2 regions of the Bradyrhizobium sp. B039 genome follow, and region 1 is predicted to be linked to the other one. Evidence: predicted binding sites of a transcription regulator. Region 1 holds the regulator's gene; the other holds the start of a gene.
The links. The regulator LexA, encoded in region 1, represses DNA repair genes until DNA is damaged. The targets are predictions, from matches to a motif close to TGTTCNNNNTGTGTTCNG.
Positions count from the first base shown of each region.

Region 2: the regulator LexA is predicted to act here: its motif matches at 3,096-3,113, upstream of ruvC (crossover junction endodeoxyribonuclease RuvC).

Region 1 is NZ_CP152416.1:4,918,963-4,924,179, forward strand. Features, by position in the region: gene glp (gephyrin-like molybdotransferase Glp) at 153-1,364, shown strand; gene lexA (transcriptional repressor LexA) at 1,540-2,235, shown strand; gene AAFG50_RS23000 (hypothetical protein) at 2,523-2,714, shown strand; gene AAFG50_RS23005 (hypothetical protein) at 2,908-3,339, shown strand; gene AAFG50_RS23010 (GAF domain-containing protein) at 3,564-4,505, shown strand; gene AAFG50_RS23015 (ComEC/Rec2 family competence protein) at 4,515-5,217, opposite strand, start outside.
Region 2 is NZ_CP152416.1:7,982,518-7,987,734, forward strand. Features, by position in the region: gene AAFG50_RS37610 (DUF6869 domain-containing protein) at 1-589, opposite strand, end outside; gene ruvB (Holliday junction branch migration DNA helicase RuvB) at 683-1,714, opposite strand; gene ruvA (Holliday junction branch migration protein RuvA) at 1,735-2,352, opposite strand; gene ruvC (crossover junction endodeoxyribonuclease RuvC) at 2,538-3,065, opposite strand; gene AAFG50_RS37630 (YebC/PmpR family DNA-binding transcriptional regulator) at 3,306-4,052, opposite strand; gene AAFG50_RS37635 (methyl-accepting chemotaxis protein) at 4,258-5,217, shown strand, end outside.

The DNA.
Region 1 (5,217 bases):
TCAGATCATGCCGCGGCAGGGCTGACGGTCCCTCATGACTGGACGGATCAAGCAGGATAAATCCTGATCCGGTCCCATTTTGCTTCATCGCCCGCGCTCGGCTAGAACTCTTGCCGCCCATTCGTCCAGACTTTCCGAGCAGGAGTTTCGCCGTGGCCTTGATGCCGGTTTCTGACGCGCTCGCCGCGGTGCTGGCCGGCGCGGAGCCGCTGCCTGAAGAGATGATTCCCCTCGACGAGGCCTACCACCGCGTGCTCGCACGCGACGTCGCGGCGCGGCGTACCCAGCCGCCCGAGGCGATGTCGGCCATGGACGGCTACGCCGTGCGCGCAGCCGATGCGGCCAGGGTCGACGCGCAGCTCACCATGATCGGCGAGGTCGCGGCGGGCCGGCCGTTCGCGGGAGCGGTCGGCGCCGGCGAAGCGGTACGAATCTTCACCGGCGGCGTCGTTCCCGCCGGCGCGGACGCGGTCGTGATCCAGGAGGATACGGTCGCCGAGGGCAAGCGCATCACGATCAAGGAAGCCGCTATCGCCGGTCGGCACATCCGGCCCGCCGGCGTCGACTTCCGCGAGGGCGACGTGCTCCTTCGCAAGGGAACCCGGCTCACCGAGCGCGACCTCGCGCTCGCCGCCGGGATGAACCACCCGGACCTGCCCATCCGCCGCCGTCCGAAGGTCGCGATCCTCGCCACCGGCGACGAGCTGGTGATGCCGGGCACCACGCCGGGCCCCGGCCAGATCGTCTATTCCAACGGCTATGCCCTGCACGCCCTCGCCCGCCAGGAGGGCGCAGATACCATCGACCTCGGCGTTGCCGCCGATACGCTGGAGGCCACCACAGCCGGCATCCGCCGTGCCCGAGAGAGCGGCGCCGACATCCTGATCACGATCGGCGGCGCCTCGGTCGGCGACCACGATCTGGTCCAGCAGGCGCTGAAGGCCGAAGGCATTGCGATGGCGTTCTGGAAGATCGCGATGCGGCCGGGCAAGCCGATGATGCACGGCCGGCTAGGGGCGATGGGTGTGATCGGCCTGCCCGGCAATCCCGTGTCGTCCTATGTGTGTGGCTTCCTGTTCATGGTTCCGTTGATTCGCGCCCTGTCGGGCCGCGCCGTGATTCACCATCGTCGCGAGCGCGCCGTGCTCGGCCGCGATGTCGGTGCCAATGACCAGCGCGAGGACTATCTTCGTGCGCGCCTGGAGCGGCGCGACGACGGCATGCTTGTCGCCCTTCCCGTCAATCATCAGGATTCCTCGCTGCTTGCGAATCTCGCTGCGGCGCAGGCACTTCTCGTGCGCGCGCCGTTCGCGCCGAAGGTCGAGGCAGGCGCGCCTTGCGAGGTGCTGCGACTGCCCGCCTGAACGCACTGGTCCTGCGCGTTCCGCGAACTTTGTCGCGTTCACGGTAAATTAAGCAGTTGCGGAACACATATCGAACATATAGTGTCCGTTCATGATTTGTTTCGAGCATCTGGCGGCTCGCCGCTGAATTCACCGTCTCGGAATCGAACGACATCAACCGGGGGATTTGGTCGAGATGTTAACGCGCAAACAATACGAGCTTCTGCGATTCATCAGCGAGCGTTTGAAGGAAAGCGGTGTGCCGCCCTCCTTCGACGAGATGAAGGACGCGCTCGACCTGCGCTCGAAGTCAGGCATCCATCGCCTGATCACCGCACTGGAGGAGCGCGGCTTCATCCGGCGCCTGCCCAACCGGGCCCGCGCGATCGAGGTGATCAAGTTGCCCGAGCTGCAGGCCGCCGCTGGCAACCGCCGTGGCTTCACGCCGAGCGTCATCGAGGGCAATCTCGGCAAGGTGCGAGCGAGCTCCAGCGCGGACGAGGGCGAACGCCCCGTTGCGGTGCCGGTGATGGGCCGTATCGCGGCCGGCACGCCGATCGAAGCGTTGCAGACCCGCAGCCACACCATCAGCGTACCGCCCGACATGCTCGGCTCGGGCGAGCACTACGCGCTCGAAGTGCGCGGCGACTCGATGGTCGAAGCCGGCATCCTCGACGGCGACATGGCGCTGATCCAGCGCAATGAGAGCGCCGACACCGGCGACATCGTGGTGGCGCTGATCGACGACGAGGAAGCGACGCTGAAGCGCTTCCGCCGCCGCGGCGCTTCGATCGCGCTCGAGCCCGCCAATGCGGCCTATGAGGTCCGCATCCTGCCGCCCAACCGGGTGAAGATTCAGGGCAAGCTGATCGGCCTGTACCGGAAGTACTGAGTGTGATCCGGACTGGAGGGCCGCGTTAGCGCAAAGTGCGCAGCGGTTTTCCCTCGCGACAAGCGCAGGACGCGCTTGCGCGGAGATCATGCTCAAGCAATCACCTAAAGCGCGCCCCGCCGGTTGGCGACCCGCGCGTTGACGATTGGAGCGGACGATTGTCCGCTCCGGCTGGATAGTCTTTCTGGTTTTGCTCAGATTATCCGGCCCTCCGCTAGCGCTACATCCTCGCCACGCCGCACGAAGCCCTCATCGCTTCGTGGCCCTGGAGATCGAGGAGACAATCAATGCGCAAGATCGTTTTGACGGTGGCGCTGATCGCAGCATCCGCGTCGCAAGCCTTCGCCGCACAGTCGCACCATGCCCGCAGGGCAACGCAGACGACGAGCGAGCAATTGCGCAATGCCCGCAACGCCGTCGCGCAGCCGTCGCAACCCGCCTGGCAATATTCGGGCTGGTCGGCACCTGCTGGTCGCTGACGAAGATGCACGCCAAATGCACGGAAGCGGTTTTTGTTCCTGACGCATTTGAAAAAGATATTGTGATGGCAGCCTGCGGAGCCAAGCCGCAGATTTGCCTACAACCAAGAAGACGCTAACATGCTTCCACTCTGATAGAGGCCAGTGCCTCCGAAGGAGGCGCGGGTCGCTATCCCTGAATGAGGAGCACCCGATGTGTGACTACAGCCTGCATGCCGTCGCGACGCGTCCCGCACAAGTCGGCGAGACGATCGTCACGACCACCTTCCGCGGCACCTCGACGCGCGGCTTCGCCTCCGAGGCCGACATGTCCGTCGCGGTCTGCCTGCTGCCGGGAACGGAGCTCGCCTTCGCCGACAACGTCCGCTACGACAATCGCTGGATCTGGACGCGCACCATCAACTCCCGCGTCGGCAAGTTCGGCAAGATCGATCCGCACATTCCCGATCGCCATCATGACGCGATCGAATTCCCCGACGGCAAATACGTACTCGTGACGCAACTCGTCGAAGGCCAGCGCGCGACCGTGCTGCAATTGCCGGTGACCCAGCCGGCCGGCGAGCGTGAACACAAGCCGGAGATCATCGCTGACAGGCCGACGATCACACGCCTGCCGATCGGCTGATGCACCTCCCCCCGGCGCAGAGGTCGGGGCCGGGATTGAAATTGCCATCGCCGGCCGTGGCCGGCGAGATGGTATGATTTGCGTCTTCCGGAATCCAATCCGCCGAGATCAGGCTCGCACCTGCCCATCGCACGAAGTTTGCGCGGCCCTGCCTGAATTTTGAACGTCCGTTCCGCGGCCAGATCGCCGATGCTGTCAAAGGCTTGAGGCGGCGGACACGTTCGATGAAAACCTTCATTCGCGTCGTTGAACTCTGGGTGCCGGACCGGACGCGCATGCGGCTGGAATTCGGCGGCGGCCTCTACGGCGAAGGGCTGTCTGCGTTCAAGGCCGTGAGCGAGGACTTGCGCTTCGGATACGACGAGGGCCTTCCCGGCAAGGCCTGGGCCAGCGGCCATCCCGTGATCCTCACTAAATTCGCCAACTCCTATTTCAAGCGGACCGACCAAGCGCTCGCGGCCGGCCTCACCTGTGGCGTGGCGGTGCCGGTGTTTTCAGGCGAATTCTTGCAGGCCGTCATGGTGCTGTTCTGCGGCGACGACGAGGCGCATGTCGGCGCGATCGAGCTCTGGCACAACGATCCCGATAGCTCCCACGAGATGGGGCTCGTCGACGGCTACTATGGCACCGCCGACATGTTCGAATTCAACTCCCGCCACACCAGGTTTCCCCGCGGCTTCGGCCTGCCCGGACGCACCTGGAAAGCGGGCCTGCCGCTGATCATCAAGGACCTGCACAACGCCAGGAGTTTTCTGCGCTGGGAAGACGCCGCCGAGGTCGGGATCAATCTCGGCGTCGGCGTGCCCTATCGGACCGGCACCGACCAGACCTGGGTGCTGACTTTCCTGTCCGCACAGGCGACGCCGATTGCGCGACGCTTCGAGATCTGGGTGCCGAACGAGGCCCGTTCGGCACTGGTCTTTCGCGCCGGCGATTGCAGCGCGCAGACAGACCTTGCCGCGCTCTATGCGGACAAATCCATCGGCAGGGGCGACGGCAGCATCGGCGGAGCCTGGGCCACCGGCATGCCCGCGCTCAACGACGATCTCGGGCACGACGGCTCGGCCGCAGCCGCGGAGGCCCGCGCAATCGGACTGAGCCAGATGGTGGCCCTGCCGGTAATCGGGAGTGCTGGGCTCGAAGCCGTGCTGGCCTGGTACCTGTAGCCCGTCCGCTCAATCCTCGGCCTGCATGTCCGCCTCGAACGGCGTCGCGTCCCGGGGGGCGGCCGCCTGCGGCGCAAGGCTCACGCTGAAATCGCCCTCGCCGGCGGTCGCCGGCGACCACGGACGATCGGTGCCTCTCGCTTTCACCGCCTGAACCGCAAAGCCGTCGCCGCGCCGTGTCAGAGCGAGCGCGCCTTGCGCCGCGAGTCGCTGCCGGTCGACCACCATCGCCACACAATCCGGTGGCGCCGGTCGCGCCGTCACCACCAGCGCAGCGCGGCTGCAATCATCCGCCAGAGCGTCGATGCGCAAGGCCAGCGCGACCAGGCGCCCGTCGGCGAGCGGCGTCACGCAGCCGGCCTCGTCGCACGACACGCCGGCGGCGAGCGAGGGACTACCGGCATCGCGCGGATCGGCGTCGGCAGCCAACCACTCCTTCAGCAGAAAGCCGTCCTTGTTCGCCCGGATCATTTGCAGGTGCCCGTCCCTGCCCCGCACCGCGACACTCTGGCCGTCCCCGGCGATCAGGATATCCGGCTGCCGGCCTGCCAGCCCCCAGAGGATCGCGACCAACAGCACCAGCGCGCCTGACCAGCGTAAGGGCGTGCGCAGCAGGCCCATCACGATGATCCCGAGGCTCGCCGCGATCAGCGGCGCAATGCCGAACGCCGGGATGCGGCCGACCGCGCCCGGCAGCGCGGCCACCCAGCGC
Region 2 (5,217 bases), 3.1 Mb from region 1:
CGAACAGATTGTCGTCCTGGTCGCGCTCGGATCTGGAATATTGCTCGACCCAGGCGCCCGCGAGCTCGGCAACCGACATGTTGGCGCAATCGAGCGGCTCGCGCGGCGTGCGCTGCGCCAGATGGTCGGCATGCCACGCCTCGCGATCGGCCAGGCTTGCAATACGCGACATCAAGGGATCGTCGGGACCGACATGCACGCCGCCTAGCAGCCAGCGCAGCCTGTCATTGTGCGCGGCTTCCTGCTCGACACGCGCCATCATCTCCTTGCCATGCGCATAGAATAGCGCCAGCAGGAACTTGTCGTTCAGCTGCATCACCGTCGGCTTGTCGGCCTCGGTCTTGAGCACATCGAGCACGAGATTGAGCGCGGCTTGCGGCTTGCGATGCGGCAGATGGTCGAAATAGACCTTGATGGCCCAGATGCTGCCGATCTGGTCGCGACGGCTGACGCGCTGAAGCGCGCACCACATCGACGCCAGCTCGCCAAGCGGCATCGAATCCAGCAACGCCTCGGTTTCGTCAGGCGTGCGCAGCTGCGGCGCGGCCGCGATGGTCTTGAGCAGCCTCGTGTCGTCCGTCGGCTCCATTCCTTCCCACTCCAGTCCGTGTACGGCGATCCCGTTCGCCGCGCGTTCGGATTAGTGCTGGGATGGAACCTGCGGGTTCATCGACTTCGGCGATCAGTCGTCGCTTTCGTCGGTGCCGAACAGGCCGAACTGCGCCGCATCGCGATTGGGTTCGGCGAGACCGAGATGGCGGAAGGCGTGCGAGGTGAGCAGGCGGCCGCGCGGGGTGCGCTGGAGATAGCCGCACTGGATCAGATAGGGCTCGATGATGTCCTCGATCGCATCGCGCGGCTCGGAGAGCGCTGCGGCCATCGTCTCGACACCGACGGGACCGCCGCCATAGTTCATCGCGATGGTGGTGAGGTAGCGGCGGTCCATGGCGTCCAGGCCCGCGGCGTCGACCTCGAGCGCGCTCAGCGCGTGATCGGCGATCTTGCGATCGATCGTGTCGGCATCCGCGGCGGAAGCAAAATCGCGCACGCGCCGGAGCAGGCGCCCGGCGATGCGCGGCGTGCCGCGGGCGCGGCGCGCGATCTCGTTGGCGCCGTCCGCGCTCATGCCGACGTTCAGCACGCGCGCGCCACGGCTGACGATGCTTTCGAGCTCCTCGATCGTGTAGAAATTCAGCCGGACCGGAATGCCGAAACGGTCGCGCAAGGGATTGGTGAGGAGGCCCGCACGCGTGGTGGCGCCGACGAGGGTGAATTTCGACAGCTCGATCTTCACCGAGCGCGCCGCCGGGCCCTCGCCGATGATGAGGTCGAGCTGAAAATCCTCCATCGCGGGATAGAGCACTTCTTCCACCGCAGGGCTCAGGCGATGGATCTCGTCGATGAAGAGCACGTCGCGCTCTTCGAGGTTGGTCAGCAGGGCGGCGAGATCGCCGGCCTTGGCAATCACGGGACCCGACGTGGCGCGGAAGCCGACGCCGAGCTCCTTGGCCACGATCTGCGCCAGCGTGGTCTTGCCGAGGCCGGGGGGGCCGACGAACAGCACATGATCCAGCGCCTCGCCGCGCTTGCGCGCCGCCTCGATGAAGATCGAGAGGTTCTTGCGCGCCTGCTGCTGGCCGACGAAGTCGGACAGCGATTGCGGGCGCAGCGCGGTGTCGCCGACATCGTCGCTGCGGCGCTCTGGCGAGACCATGCGGTTGGCCTTGGGATCGCTCACTTCGCGAGTTCCTTCAGGCCGAGGCGAATGAGCTGCGCGGTCTCGGCGCCTTCACCCGCACTGCGCGAGGCCGATGCAATGGCCGCGGCGGCCTGCGGCTGGCCATAGCCGAGATTGACCAGCGCGGAGATCGCATCCGCCACCGGGCGCGGCGCGCGCTGGTCGTCGACGGCACCGGCAAGATGCACCACGGCGGGATCGACATTGGCGAAGGCCGGCGCCTTGTCCTTCAATTCGGTGACGATGCGCTCGGCCACCTTGGGGCCGACGCCCGGCGTGCGTGCCACCGCGGCCTTGTCGCGCAGCGCAATCGCATTGGCGAGGTCGGAGGGCGCCAGCGTGCCGAGCACGGCGAGCGCGACCTTGGCGCCGACGCCCTGCACGGTCTGGAGCAGGCGAAACCATTCGCGCTCCTGGTCGGTGCGGAAGCCGAACAGCTTGATCTGGTCCTCGCGGACATAGGTCTCGATCGACAGCACGGCGGCCTCGCCGGGCGAAGGCAGATGCTGCAGCGTGCGCGTCGAGCAGTGCACCTGGTAGCCGACGCCGCCGACGTCGAGGATGACGAAATCCTCGCCGTAGGAATCGATCAGGCCCTTCAGCTTGCCGATCATGATTGCGCAGCGCTCTTCTTGTTACCTCCCCCCTTGTGGGGGAGGTCGGATCGCCGAAGGCGATCCGGGAGGGGGGTAAGCCACAGACGCCGGCGCCCGGGGCTACCCCCCTCCCCAACCCTCCCCCACAAGGGGGGAGGGAGAAGAGTGTGCGTGCGGCTCATGTTGCGCCTCATGACTCGAACTTAAACTCCCACCACCTTCAGCCTGAGCGCCGTGCTCTGGCGGTGATGGGCGTGGGTGATGGCGATGGCGAGCGCGTCGGCAGCGTCGGCTGACGGCGGTTCGGCCTTCGGCAGCAATATCTTCAGCATCATCGCGATCTGTTGCTTGTCGGCATGGCCGGCGCCGACCACAGTCTTCTTCACCTGGTTCGGCGCATATTCGGCGACGCTGATGCCGAACATTGCGGGCGCCAGCATGGCGACGCCCCGGGCCTGGCCGAGCTTCAGCGTCGCAACGCCGTCCTTGTTCACAAAAGTCTGCTCGACGGCGGCTTCCATCGGCTTGTGATCGGATAGGACAGAGGCGAGCCCTTCGTGGATCGCGAGCAGGCGGCTGGACAGCGGCAGGTCGTCCGGCGGTTCCACCGAACCGCAGGCGACATAGATCAGGCGGTTGCCCTCAGCCTCGATCACGCCCCAGCCGGTACGGCGGAGGCCAGGGTCGATGCCGATGATGCGAACGGGGCCACGAATCGGGAGCGCAGTCATGGGCCAGTGATAGCGGCTGGCTGCGGCGGGGGAAACAGAAACAGAACGGAAGTAACAGGGGAAGTGTCGCTCTTCGCCTCTCCCCGCTTGCGGGGAGAGGCCGGAATGCGCGCGAAGCGCGGATTCCGGGTGAGGGGGACTCTCCACGAGTCCCTCTATCACCGCCGACGCGGAAACAGCCCCTCACCCCAACCCTCTCCCCGCAGAGCGGGGCGAGGGCGCACACCGTTCGTGTGTCCCCTACCCGCCCATCTTGGCAACAAGCGCGTCCGACACCTCGAAATTGGCGTAGACGTTCTGGACGTCGTCGTGCTCGTTGAGCAGGTCCATCAGCTTGAGCAGCTTCTCGCCGGTCTCGTCATCGACGGCGACCGTGTTCTGCGGCTTCCAGATCAGCGCGGCCTTGCGCGGCTCGCCGAACTTGGCTTCCAGCGCCTTGGCGACGTCGCGATAGCCTTCGGTCGAGGCGTAGATCTCGTGTCCGCCTTCGCCGGAGACGACGTCGTCTGCGCCGGCCTCGATCGCGGCATCGAGCACCGCGTCGTCGGAAGCGACGCTGCGGTCGTATTCGATGATGCCGGTGCGGTCGAACATGAAGGAGACCGAACCGGTTTCGCCGAGATTGCCGCCCGACTTGGTGAAGAAGGAGCGGATGTCGGAGGCGGCGCGGTTGCGGTTGTCGGTCAGCGCCTCGACGATGACGGCGACGCCGCCGGGGCCATAGCCCTCGTAGCGGATCTCGTCATAGTTCTCGCCGTCGCTGCCGAGCGCCTTCTTGATGGCGCGCTCGATATTGTCCTTCGGCATGTTCTCCGCGCGCGCGGCGATCACGGCGGCGCGGAGGCGCGGGTTCATGGCGGGGTCGGGCGTGCCGAGCTTGGCGGCGACGGTGATTTCCCGCGCCAGCTTGCCGAACAGCTTCGACTTCTGGGCATCCTGCCGCCCCTTGCGGTGCATGATGTTCTTGAATTGGGAATGTCCGGCCATGCGTGGTCTCGTAAAGGAATCGTGCGCCTAAGGTGAGCGTGGGAAGCGCGGCCTTATAGGCCGCCAACCCACCGGAATGAAAGAGGCTCTACGACTTTAAGGTAACACCGTAGTGGCCCTTGCCCAGATGTCAGGCATCGTTAACCCTGACTTCATTCCGGCCTGCGAAAATAGCGTACGACCGTCCCCCGACAAGAGAGACCTGATGGCGTTCGGACTATTTCGGAAGCCTCTGCCGGACATGGCTGCGCCCGCGGCCGCCCCGCAGGCTGCGGCGCCGCCGGCCCATTCCGAGCCCGGCCCGGCCGCTGAGAGCGATTCTGCCAGGGAAATCCTGGAACTGCTGGAACTCGAGCTGGGCGCGATGATTCGCCAGCTCGAGCGCGCCGCCAATTCGGTGGCCGGCGGCGCCGAAGCGACCGCCACGACGCTTGCGGCCATCCGCGACCGGACCGACGCCCTGACCGGCCGCACCAACGCCGCACAGTCGACCGCATCCACCTTCGCCCATGCCGCCGACAAGTTCACCCAGTCCGCGCTGGGCATCGGCGCGCAGGTTCGCGCGGCCGGCAAGCTCGCCGACGAGGCCAGTGCCGCGGCGCAGGAAGCCCGCGCCAATGTCGACCGACTGCGCGAGTCCTCCGCCGCCATTGGCAACGTCGTCAATCTGATCGCGCAGATCGCGCGGCAGACGACGCTGCTCGCGCTCAACTCGACCATCGAGGCCGCGCGCGCGGGCGCTGCGGGCAAGGGCTTTGCGGTCGTCGCGACCGAAGTGAAAGCACTCGCGGTGCAGACCCAAGGCGCGACGGAAGAGATCACCAAGAAGATCGACGCGCTGCAGCGCGACGCCGCCGGCTCCGCCGATGCCGTGCACCGCATTTCGCAGGCGATCGAGGCGATCCGCCCGGTATTCGAAACCGTCAATGGCGCGGTCGCCGAGCAGAATGCCACCACGAGCGAAGTCTCCGGCAATGCCGCCAGCGCCTCGGAGTTCATCGTCTCGGTCGGCCAGAGCGCGGCCGAGATCGATGCCGCGACCAAGGCGGCCGAGACCCATGGCGAGAACGTCGCCAGCGCCGGCAAGGCGGTCACCACCTTCGCACAGAAGCTGAAATCGCGCTGCGCGGTGCTGCTGCGCCAGAGCGAGCACGACGACCGCCGC